DNA from 2 places in the Sphingomonas sanguinis genome. Region 1 is predicted to be linked to the other one. Evidence: predicted binding sites of a transcription regulator. Region 1 holds the regulator's gene; the other holds the start of a gene.
What was found. Region 1 encodes LexA, which represses DNA repair genes until DNA is damaged. Its sites were predicted from a motif close to GTTCCNCNCTTGTTCT; they were not measured.
Positions count from the first base shown of each region.

Region 2: KV697_RS00030 (ImuA family protein) is a predicted target of LexA. The motif match lies at 3,183-3,198, and genes of this name have one in related genera.

Region 1 is NZ_CP079203.1:926,096-931,296, forward strand. It holds gene trpC (indole-3-glycerol phosphate synthase TrpC) at 1-51, shown strand, start outside; gene moaC (cyclic pyranopterin monophosphate synthase MoaC) at 48-515, shown strand; gene KV697_RS04035 (molybdopterin molybdotransferase MoeA) at 623-1,756, shown strand; gene lexA (transcriptional repressor LexA) at 1,812-2,492, shown strand; gene KV697_RS04045 (ComEC/Rec2 family competence protein) at 2,631-4,733, opposite strand; gene gltX (glutamate--tRNA ligase) at 4,830-5,201, shown strand, end outside.
Region 2 is NZ_CP079203.1:3,386-8,586, forward strand. It holds gene KV697_RS00020 (error-prone DNA polymerase) at 1-698, opposite strand, end outside; gene KV697_RS00025 (Y-family DNA polymerase) at 698-2,485, opposite strand; gene KV697_RS00030 (ImuA family protein) at 2,403-3,167, opposite strand; gene KV697_RS00035 (SOS response-associated peptidase) at 3,644-4,270, shown strand; gene KV697_RS00040 (MBL fold metallo-hydrolase) at 4,273-5,201, shown strand, end outside.

The DNA of each region.
Region 1 (5,201 bases):
CTGATGCGCCAGCAAGACGTCGAGGCGGCGACCCGCGCGCTGATCGGATGACTGGCCTCACCCATCTCGACGAAGAAGGCTCGGCGCGCATGGTCGATGTCGGGGCCAAGGCGGTCACGGCGCGACAGGCGGTAGCACAGGGCCGCATTACCATGACGCGAGACGCCGCCGCCGCAATCCGCGCGGGCAGCGTCCAGAAGGGCGATGTACTGGCGGTCGCGCGGGTGGCGGGCATCATGGCCGCCAAGAAGACCAGCGACCTCATTCCGCTCTGCCATCCCCTGCCGCTCAGCAAGGTCGAGATCGACCTGGCGCTGGACGAGGAAGGCGTGACCGCCACCGCCACCGCCGCCATGGCGGGTCAGACCGGTGTCGAGATGGAGGCGCTGACCGCCGTGTCGGTGACGCTGTTGACCGTGTACGACATGGCAAAGGCCCTCGATAAGCGCATGACGATCGGCGATATTCGCCTGATCGCCAAGACCGGCGGCAAGTCGGGCGACTGGCACGCCTGACGCCTCCGATCGCGGGGGAACGGACGCTGCGGAAAAGCGTCCTTGGGCCAAAAGGAGCGACCGTCATTCTTCTCCCCGTCCCCGAAGCCCAGGCCCGATTGCTCGCTTTGGCTAGCGAACGTCCCGTCGTCGAACTGCCCTTGCGCGAAGCCGCCGGACGCTGGGTCGCGCGTGACGTGACCGCCCGGCGAACCCAGCCCGCGCAGGACCTGTCGGCGATGGATGGCTATGCGATCCGCTTTCAGGATATGCCGGGGCCGTGGACCGTCATTGGCGAAAGCGCGGCGGGGCGGCCCTTTCCCGGTTCGGTCGAGCCCGGACAGGCCACGCGCATCTTTACCGGTGCGGCGCTTCCGGAAGGGACCGACACCGTCCTAATCCAGGAGGAAGCGGCGCGCGATGGCGCGGTTCTGACGCTGGCAGGCGAAGGCCCCCCCCATCAGGGCCGCAATGTCCGGCGGCGCGGGCTGGACTTTTCCGAAGGTGCGACACTGATCGCTGCTGGGCAGCGACTGACCCCGGCGCGCATCGCGGTGGCCGCGACTGGCGGTCACGCCGTCCTGCCCGTCCGACCGGCCGTTCGCGTCGCGATCGCCGCAACTGGCGACGAACTGGTCCCGCCCGGTAGCACCGATCCTGCTGCCCTACCCGAATCGAACGGCGTCATGCTGGCGGCGATGCTGGCCGATCTGCCGGTCGAGATCATCGATCTGGGCATCCTGCCCGATGATCTGGGCAAGCTCCGCGACGCCTTTGCCTCGGTCGAGGCCGACCTGCTCGTCACTACCGGCGGCGCCTCGGTCGGGGATCATGATCTCGTCCAGCCCGCGCTCAAGGCGGCCGGGGGCAGCGTCGATTTCTGGCGCATCGCGCTTCGCCCCGGCAAGCCGATGATGGCGGGACGGCTCGGCGAGACGGTGGTGCTCAGCCTGCCGGGCAATCCCGTCTCGGCCTTCGTCACCGCAACGCTGTTCGTGCGCCCCCTGATCGCGCATCTGGCAGGTGCGGCCGAGCCACTGCCCAGGCCCATCCCCGCCATACTGGGCGAGGATTTGCCCGCCAATGGCCCGCGCATCGACTATCTGCGCGCGGCGATGATCGACGGGCGGGTTCATGCGGCGGCCATCCAGGACAGCTCGATGCTGCTGACTTTGGCGCGTTCGACCTGCCTTATCATCCGCCCGCCACACGCTCCCCCCGCCGCGACAGGCGACTCGGCGGAAATCCTGATGCTCGCTTGACGCAAGCCAAAACGTTCCATATAAGTTCCACGTCTGTTCTGGACGGAGGATCGCGATGCTCACCGCAAAGCAGCATGAGCTTGTCTGCTTCATCAACGACCGTTTGAAGGAAACCGGCGTCTCGCCCTCCTTCGAAGAGATGAAGGAGGCGCTGGACCTCAAGTCCAAGTCGGGCGTCCACCGCCTGATCTCCGCGCTGGAGGAACGCCACTTCATCCGCCGCCTGCCCAACCGCGCCCGCGCGCTGGAGGTGTTGCGGATGCCCGACCGGCCCGAGAAGCCTGCTGTGGCAGAACCCGCATCAGGCAATGTCCACACGCCCTCCGCACGTCCGGCGATTGAACCGGCCAATGACGTGGTCGAAATCCCGCTCCACGGCCGGATTGCCGCCGGTGTGCCGATCGAGGCGTTCGAAGGCAGCTCGATGCTTGCCGTCCCCGCCGCTCTGCTGGGTTCGGGCGAACATTATGCGCTCGAGGTGTCGGGCGATTCGATGGTCGAGGCAGGTATTCTTGACGGCGATTATGCGCTGATCCGCCGGACCGATGTGGCGCGCGACGGGCAGATCGTCGTCGCGCTGATCGACGATAGCGAGGCCACGCTAAAATATTTCCGGCGCGAAGGTTCGATGGTCCGCCTCGACCCCGCCAACCGGGCCTATGATCCGCAGCGTTACGCGCCCGCGCAGGTACGGGTGCAGGGCAAGCTCTCAGGCATTTTGCGCCGTTACGAGTGAGGGCAACCCGGCATCGATCCGCCATGGTGAGCCGAGCGAAGCAATCCCGGACGTTCTGATCCGCTTCTTAATTGCTTCGCTTCGTTCGCGATGACGTTTTGGATGCCGCCAGATGCATCCGCTTGTGAATGGCGAGGCTCATAGGCCTTTTGCGGGTTCCATGATCGACCATGGATGACGATCACCCGGCTGGCGCACCGTCCGCACCTCGGGCGGGTCGAGCCGGATCGAGACGCCACCCGTTCGCTTCAGAACGATAGTGTCCAGCTTCAACCAGCGCGGTCGACATGCACCCGGCAGACGACGATCGGCGATCATGATGTCCACCCGCCCGCAAAGCGCGATCAACGCCTTCCACGGAACCGGATAGCCACTACGCGTCGCCGCGATCCGCCAGGATCGTCCACCGCGCCGCAGTTCGATCACGCACATGTCCCGCCCGCACCGCGCCGCAGGCTGATCGGCAAGCGCCAACGGCTCGGCATCGGTGCCACCAAGTTCGGACAGAGTGGTGCGCATATAGTCCCCCGCCCGGTCGCGAAGCAGCGCCATGCCCTGGCCCACCGCGATCCCGGCATGGCGACCGTCCCCGGTAACGATCAGGTCGGGCGCCCGCGCTACGATCATCATCGACACGCCCGCGACCAGCGCAGGCATTCCGAGCCATCGCCACCGGGTCCGCCAAAGCGCGATCCAAAGCCCTCCCGCAACGGCCAGCCCGAACGCCCATCCCGGCGCGACCGGCAGGGCGATCACCGATCCCGGCATGGTCGAGACGGCATGGGCGAGTTTCAGCAGCAAACCCAACGCCTGTTCCAGCAGCCACCAGAACGGGCCGCCCAGCCCCAGAGGCTCGAACAATAGCGCGATCATCTCCAGCGGCATGGCGACGAAGGTCGTCCACGGAATGGCGACGATATTGGCCAAGGCGCCATAAAGCCCCGCCTTGTGGAAGTGATAGACCGCGATCGGCATCAGCGCCGCCTCGACCACCAGCCCGGTCAGCAACAACGCGCCCAGATGCCGCAAGGCCGCCCAGCGCCAGTCGGGATGCGGCCCCAGCCAGCGGTGGATGGCGGGGCTTTCGTGAAGCGCGACGATCGCCGTGATCGCGGCGAAGGAGAGTTGAAAGCTGGCGCCCACCAGCGCCTCAGGCCGGAAGATCAGCACGATCAGCGCCCCCGCCGCGACCAGCCGCAAGGTCATCGCCTCGCGCCCCATCGCCAGTGCCGCCAGAACGAGCATGGCCGCCACGCACGACCGTATCGTGGGGACCTCCGCCCCGGTCAGCCAGGTGTATCCGACCGCCGCGACCGCACCCGCCGCTGCGCCCAGCAAGGGCAGTCGCACCCGCAACGCCAGCCAGGGCCAAAGCGCCAGCAGCCGGATCGTCAGCACCATTACGATCCCGACGACGGCCGTTATGTGAAGTCCGCTGACCGACAAAAGATGCGCCAGCCCCGCGCGGCGCATCGCCTCCGCATCATCTTGCGCGATCGCGCCGACATCCCCGGTCGCCAGCGCCGCGGCGATCCCGCCTGCGCTGCCCGGAACCTGGGCGGTGATCCGCTGCGACAGGCGTTGGCGCAATCCGGGGCCTTGGTTGGCCGGGTGCAGCATCCGCACCGGCGCGGAGCCGCGTCCCGTGGCGCCGATCCCTTGAAACCAGGCCGCGCGCGCGAAATCATAGCCCCCCGGAGCGACCGGCCCGGCGGGCGGCATCAGTCTCGCCCGCAACCGGACCCGCGCGCCCGGCCCTAGCCCGACAGGCGCATCCTCCTGTGCCAGCGATACCCGGATACGCGGCGGCAGGCTCAAACGCCGCCCGCGCCCGTCCCGCGCCTCGATCGGACACAACATCGACCGGACGATTTGCCGTGCGGCAAGCGGCTCCGCCCTCTCCACCTCGGCGACCATGTCCGCCATGACCGGCCGCGCTAGAACGGGTGCCCGCACCGACTCGGCGCGCGCCCAGGCCAGCAGCATGCCCGCCACGACGAGCATCGCCGCCACCCCAGCGGCGCGCATCACCCGCCCGCCATCGCTCAGCGTCGCCGCCGCCAGCCCAACGCCCCCGGCCGCCAGCACCGCCGCGCCCCAGGCCCGTGGATCGGGCAACGCGAACCATGCCGCTATCCCCGCCCCCAGCATGACCGGCGTCCACAACGGAATCTGGTTCCGCTCGGCCTCCGCCCATTGCTCGGCCCGGCAAAGGCGCGGCATTTGGCGGCGCGGACGCATGGTGCTAGGGGCTGCGGCGGCTGACTGGGCCATCGGATCTTATGCTGGGAGTATGCGCGGTTGAGCGCAACACATGATATCGCCACCGGATCGACCATGAGCGGAGTCGTGACCCGTTTCGCGCCCTCGCCGACCGGATTCCTTCACATCGGCGGCGCGCGCACCGCGCTGTTCAACTGGCTGTTCGCCAAGGCGAATGGCGGCAAGTTCCTGCTGCGCATCGAGGATACCGATCGCGCCCGCTCGACCCAACCCGCGATCGACGCGATCCTGGACGGCATGCGCTGGCTGGGCCTGGACTGGGACGGCGACGCCGTGTTCCAGTTCGCCCGTGCCGACCGCCATGCCGATGTCGCCCGCGAGATGATGGAGCGGGGCCATGCCTATCGCTGCTACATGACGCAGGAAGAGATTGCTGCGCAGCGTGAAGCCGCACAGGCCGCCAAGCAGCCGCTGCGCATCCGCTCG
Region 2 (5,201 bases), 920 kb from region 1:
CGCTCCATCTCGGCCGGGGATTTGAGGTGCCGGTCGGCATGGCGCTCGCGCCGATAGCCGAGCGTGTCGACCGTGCACTTCTCGCGGATCGCGGTGACGACGTCCTGCAACAGCCGCGCCTCGGGAGCATGATAGAGGATGTCGCCGAGCGCCACCGCGCGGACACCTGCCTCCCCGGCCAGCGCGGCAAGGTCGTGCAGGCGTAGCGCATCATCGGGTCGGCGGCGGAAGGCGAGACCGCAATAGCCGCGCGTGCCGAAGGTCGTGCGCAGCGCGGCGAGATGCGCCGCGGTCATCGCACCCGCATCGTCCGGGAGCAGGATGGCGATCAGCCCCTCGCTCCACGCCACGACGTCCGACCAGCATAGCGTACAGCCCCCCTTACCGGCACGCGATTTGCCGAGCGTCAGCAGCCGGGTCAGCCGTGACCAGGCGCGCTTGTCGGTCGGGTAGAGCAGCACCGCGCGGCCGTCATCGAGATCGACCCGCGCGCCGGCGATCATCCGCACGGCCGTGGCCTTCTGTGCCTCCCAGGCGCGCACCAGTCCGGCGACGCTGCCGCGGTCGACGATGCCGAGCGCGCTATGGCCCTGCAGCGCGGCGGCGGCGAAGAATTCGTCGGGGCTGGAGGCACCGCGCAGGAACGAGAAATGGCTCGTCACCTGAAGCTCGACATAGCTGGTCGTCTCGGCAGCCATCAGCCGAACAGCCCGTGGAGATACCAGCTCAGATCGCCGGTCGCGGCATCGATGCCGTCGCCGCGGCGGAACAGCCAGAAGCGCGCGCCGGTGTCGTCCTCGACCCGAAAATAGTCGCGCACCGCCCAGACCTCGCCGTCGCGCCGCCACCATTCGCCATGGATGCGCTCCGGACCATCTCCGGCCACCACCGCATGGACCTGCCCGCGCCAGGTGAAGCGGCGCGGCGGTGCGTCGGGGAGGAGGGCGAGCACGCCGGTCAGCGGCTCGGGCCGGCTGAGCAGCCGTACCGGCCGGCGCCAGGCCGGCCAGCCAGTCGGCGCGGCGAGCGGCGGCGCGCGGCGTACCGCGCGTTCGGGCACGTCGCTCTCGACTGGCGCGGCGGTGAACAGCGCCGCCTCGCCCACCCGGCCGGCGATCTGGTCGACAAGCGTCGCGACGTCGGGCACCGCCGCCTCGCCGGTCAGGTCGCCGGCTACCGCGGTAGCACCCAGCGGATCGGTCCGCGTCGCGGCGAGGCGCATCGTCTCGATCCCGTCACCCGGATCGATCCGCTCGATGCACAGGTGGAAGAGGCGGGCGAGATGCACGACATCGCGGGTCGCGCGCGCGGTGCCGATCGCGAGCCGCTGCTCGCTGCCGTCGATCCGGTCAAGCAGCAGCACCAATGTGCGCACACCGCGCCCGCGCGCCTGCAACAGCAGCATCATGTCGGCGAGCAGGTCGGCGATCACCTGCTCGATCGCCTCGGCGGTGCCGATCGGCTCGAGCAGCCGGCGCTTTGCGACCGGCGTCTCCTCGGGCACGACCGGCACGATCGGTTCGGGGACACGCCCCAGTGCCTCGTCGAGGCGGCGGACACTCGCCATGCCTAGCCGCCGGGCGAGCGGCCCGCGTGGCAGCGGCAGGAGATCGGCGATCCGGTCGAGCCCAAACCGGTTCGCCGCCGCTGTTGCCTCCGGGGTCAGGCGGAGTGCGGCAGGAGGTAAGGGAGCCAGCGCCTGTGCCTCTTGTCCGCCGGGAACCAGCAGGATGGCATCGCGACCGAAACGGGCGAGCGCATGAGCTGCGCCCGGCGTGGAGGCGACCGTGACCCGTGCGGTCAGGCCGAAGCGTCGGCACAACCCGACCAGTCGTTGGCAGAAGCGGGTCTCGCCCCCGTGCAGATGCGCGACGCCGCTCAGGTCCAGCCACAGCCCGTCCGATCCGCTGACCGCGGCGGTCGGTGTCCAATGGCGCACGGCATGCAGCGCCAGATCCGCCAGCAACGCCATATCTGCCGCCCGGTCGGCGGGGCGGATGTCGAGATCCGGGATCAGCGCCCGCGCCTGCGTCACCGCCATGCCCGGGGTCAGTCCGAGCGTCATCGCCGCCGGGCAAGCGGCGGCGATGACCTGTCGCTGTCCGATCTGCTCGGCCAATACCATCGGCACGAGGTTCAACGCAGGTGCTGGCCCTGATACTGCCTTGTGCTGGCCCGGTGCGCTGGAGTGTTTGAACGGATGGTCCGCCGCCTCGGACCGGCGACCCAGTTCGCGCATCGGCGGTCGCTGGTGCAGCGGCAGTGCCGCCACCTGCTCCTCCATCGCCCCACGCGCCGCGCCTTGCTGCGCCCAGCGCGCACCGGGACGCCAGCCGCCGCCCCGTGGCACCGAGCAGGCACCAGGGTCATCGTCGATAGGAAGCATGAGCGCAGGCCTTGGCTCAGGCAGCGCGCGCGGCCGCTCCAGCCGTCGCAGTCGCTCGATCGCGAGATGCGGCAGGTAGAGCGAGGCGACCCGTGTCATCGCATGCCTCCAAGTCCATCGTGAAGCCCGGGCCACCGCGCTGGCGCGCCAGCTCGACCATCCAGCGCGCGCGGCCGACCCCTGGAGCGGGAAGCGGCGTGGAGGGCGCACAGGCGATCCGCCACCGTGTCATCGCCGCCGACAGCTCGGTCAGCGGGCAGGTGCCCTGTCGGCGCCAGCGGCGCGAAAGCAGGGCAGGGGTATTTCCCGTCATGGCCGCCAGCTGCAGTCGCCGGGTCGCAACCATGTCGGCGCGCTTTACCTCGCCGACGACCGCTGCAAGCCCGCCATGACGCAAGCCATCCTCCATGACGGCCAGAACGTCCTTGTCCTCACGTACCTCAGCGAAGAACAGCGTTGCAGGGCTGAGCCCGGCCTGTTCGAGACCCGGCGCATAGAGGTCGAACCGGGTGAGCGCCCAGAGCACCCGGCGGCCGCTCAGCGCTGCTGCGCGCGCGGCAATCCCGACCGCGAACAGCGTGGCAGCTGCATCATCTGTAAGGGTCGGTGTGGCCGAAGACGTCTCGTGCAGACCGCCGAGCGCCAGGCCGCCGCCCGTCAATCGCGTGTCTACCGCCTTGATGCCGAAAGGCAGGACCGCACCCTCACCGCCGCCTACAGCGCCTATGGCGCCCCGCAGGCAGGCCAATGTTTCTAGGGGTGGGGCGGTAGAAGACATCATTGCTGCGACTCGCATGTTCGCTATATGTTCCGTTGATTCCGCTGGCGGGTCAAGGCGTTGCGGAAGCGGATCGATAATCGGAACGGGACAGGGCCGTGGCAGAAGAGGGCCGCAAAAGGGGTAGCCAAGACAGCCGGGCAGGGGCCGATCACAATCATATCGGGCGGCGTCTGCGCACTTTGGAGGAGTGTGCCCTGCACAAGCGCACGCTGCGTCTCAACTGTCCGAAATGCGGTCACGTCCGCGTTTTGGACGCCGTTGCGCTCTGGTGGCTGTTTCACCGGCGAGGATGGGACGGCACGCTGGGGTTGGTGGGGCGGCGGCTATGCTGCTCGGCATGCCAAGCGGAGGGACACACCCAGCGTCCCCATGTGGTGATCGGGCGGGATCAGCCCACTGGCGCTGCTCTGCCCTATCCGGATGCCGCGACGTGGAAGAAGCTTGTCTCGCGCTACCGGTCGTGATCGAACAAGCGAATGTGTAATCTTTACAATATCAAGGTCGATCCGCGGACCTATTTCGACGCGCTTGCTGCAGTCGACGATGCGAGCAACACGCTGGAGGTCGAGAAGGATTACGCGGCGCCCGGCAAACCCGGCTATGTCGTTCGTGTCGAGGAGGGCCGGCGGGTGCTCAGCACAATGCGTTGGGGCTTCCCGACCCGCAAACCGCGCAAGCGCCCGGCGCGCGACGGGGAACTGCCCTTTCTCTACGACTGGTGGACGAACGCCCGGAATATGCAGAGCAATATGTGGAAGCCGTGGCTGCTGAAGGCGGAGCATCGCTGCCTGGTGCCGTTCACCCGCTTTGCCGAACCCAAGGCCGCTGGTGATCGCCAGGGCCCCGGCGACACCAACTGGTGGTTCACCGTCGAGGATCAGCCAGCGCCGTGTTTCGCCGGGCTTTGGAAGGTCGACCAGGATCATGACCGGGTCTATGCATTCTGCACGACCGAGCCCAATCCGCTGGTTGCGCCCAAGCATCCCAAGGCGATGCCGGTCATCCTCCTGGCCGAAGATCAGGAACGCTGGCTGACTGCCCCGGTGGAGGAGGCGCTTAGCTTACTGACCGCCTATCCCTCGCAGCTGATGAGCATCGCCTGACCATGGCCCGCAACCGCTATTATGACGGTCCGCCGAGCGATCACTTCGACGGTACGCGCTTCTTCAATCCGGGGCAGCCCAGTACCGATCGAGGCTTGCGCGCCATCCTGCGCTGGAAGCTGGCGGGGGCTGCTGCCAAATGGCCGAAGTCGGTGCCGGTGACGCCCGCCAGGCCCGAGGCGCGCGTCGATGGCCTGTGCTTGACGATGGTCGGCCATGCTTCGCTGCTGATCCAGGCGGCAGGGGTGAACATCCTCACCGATCCGGTCTGGTCGGAGCGTGCTAGTCCATTCCGCCGCGTCGGGCAGAAGCGGGTGACCGCACCGGGGATAGCATTCGACGACCTGCCCCCGATCGATGTCGTGCTGCTGAGCCACGGCCATTACGACCATCTCGATGTCGACACGCTGCGGCGCCTTCACGCCGCGCACGATCCGCTGATGGCGATGCCGCTCGGCAACGATGCGATCGTCCGGGCGGCGGTCCCGGCAGCGCGGTGTATGACCGGCGACTGGTGGGACCGGCTCGACCTCGTCGGGAGCATCGCGACAACGCTGACCCCGGCCAACCACTGGTCGAACCGCTGGCCGAGCGACACACGCATGACGCTGTGGAGCGGGCATTATCTGGACACGCCCGCCGGGGCGATCTGGTTCGTTGGCGACACGGGCTATGGCGACGGACGCATCTTCGGCGAGGTTCGCGAGCGGCTTGGTGCGCCGGACATCGCCCTCATCCCGATCGGTGCCTATGCGCCGAGGTGGTTCATGGCCGCACAGCATGTCGACCCGGCCGACGCCGTAAGGATTTTCAACGGTGTAGGGGCAGGGCGAGCGCTGGGTATTCACTGGGGCACATTTCAGCTGACCGATGAAGCACGCGATGCGCCCGTTGAGGAGCTGGCGACGGCACTGCGTGCCGCGAGTATCGC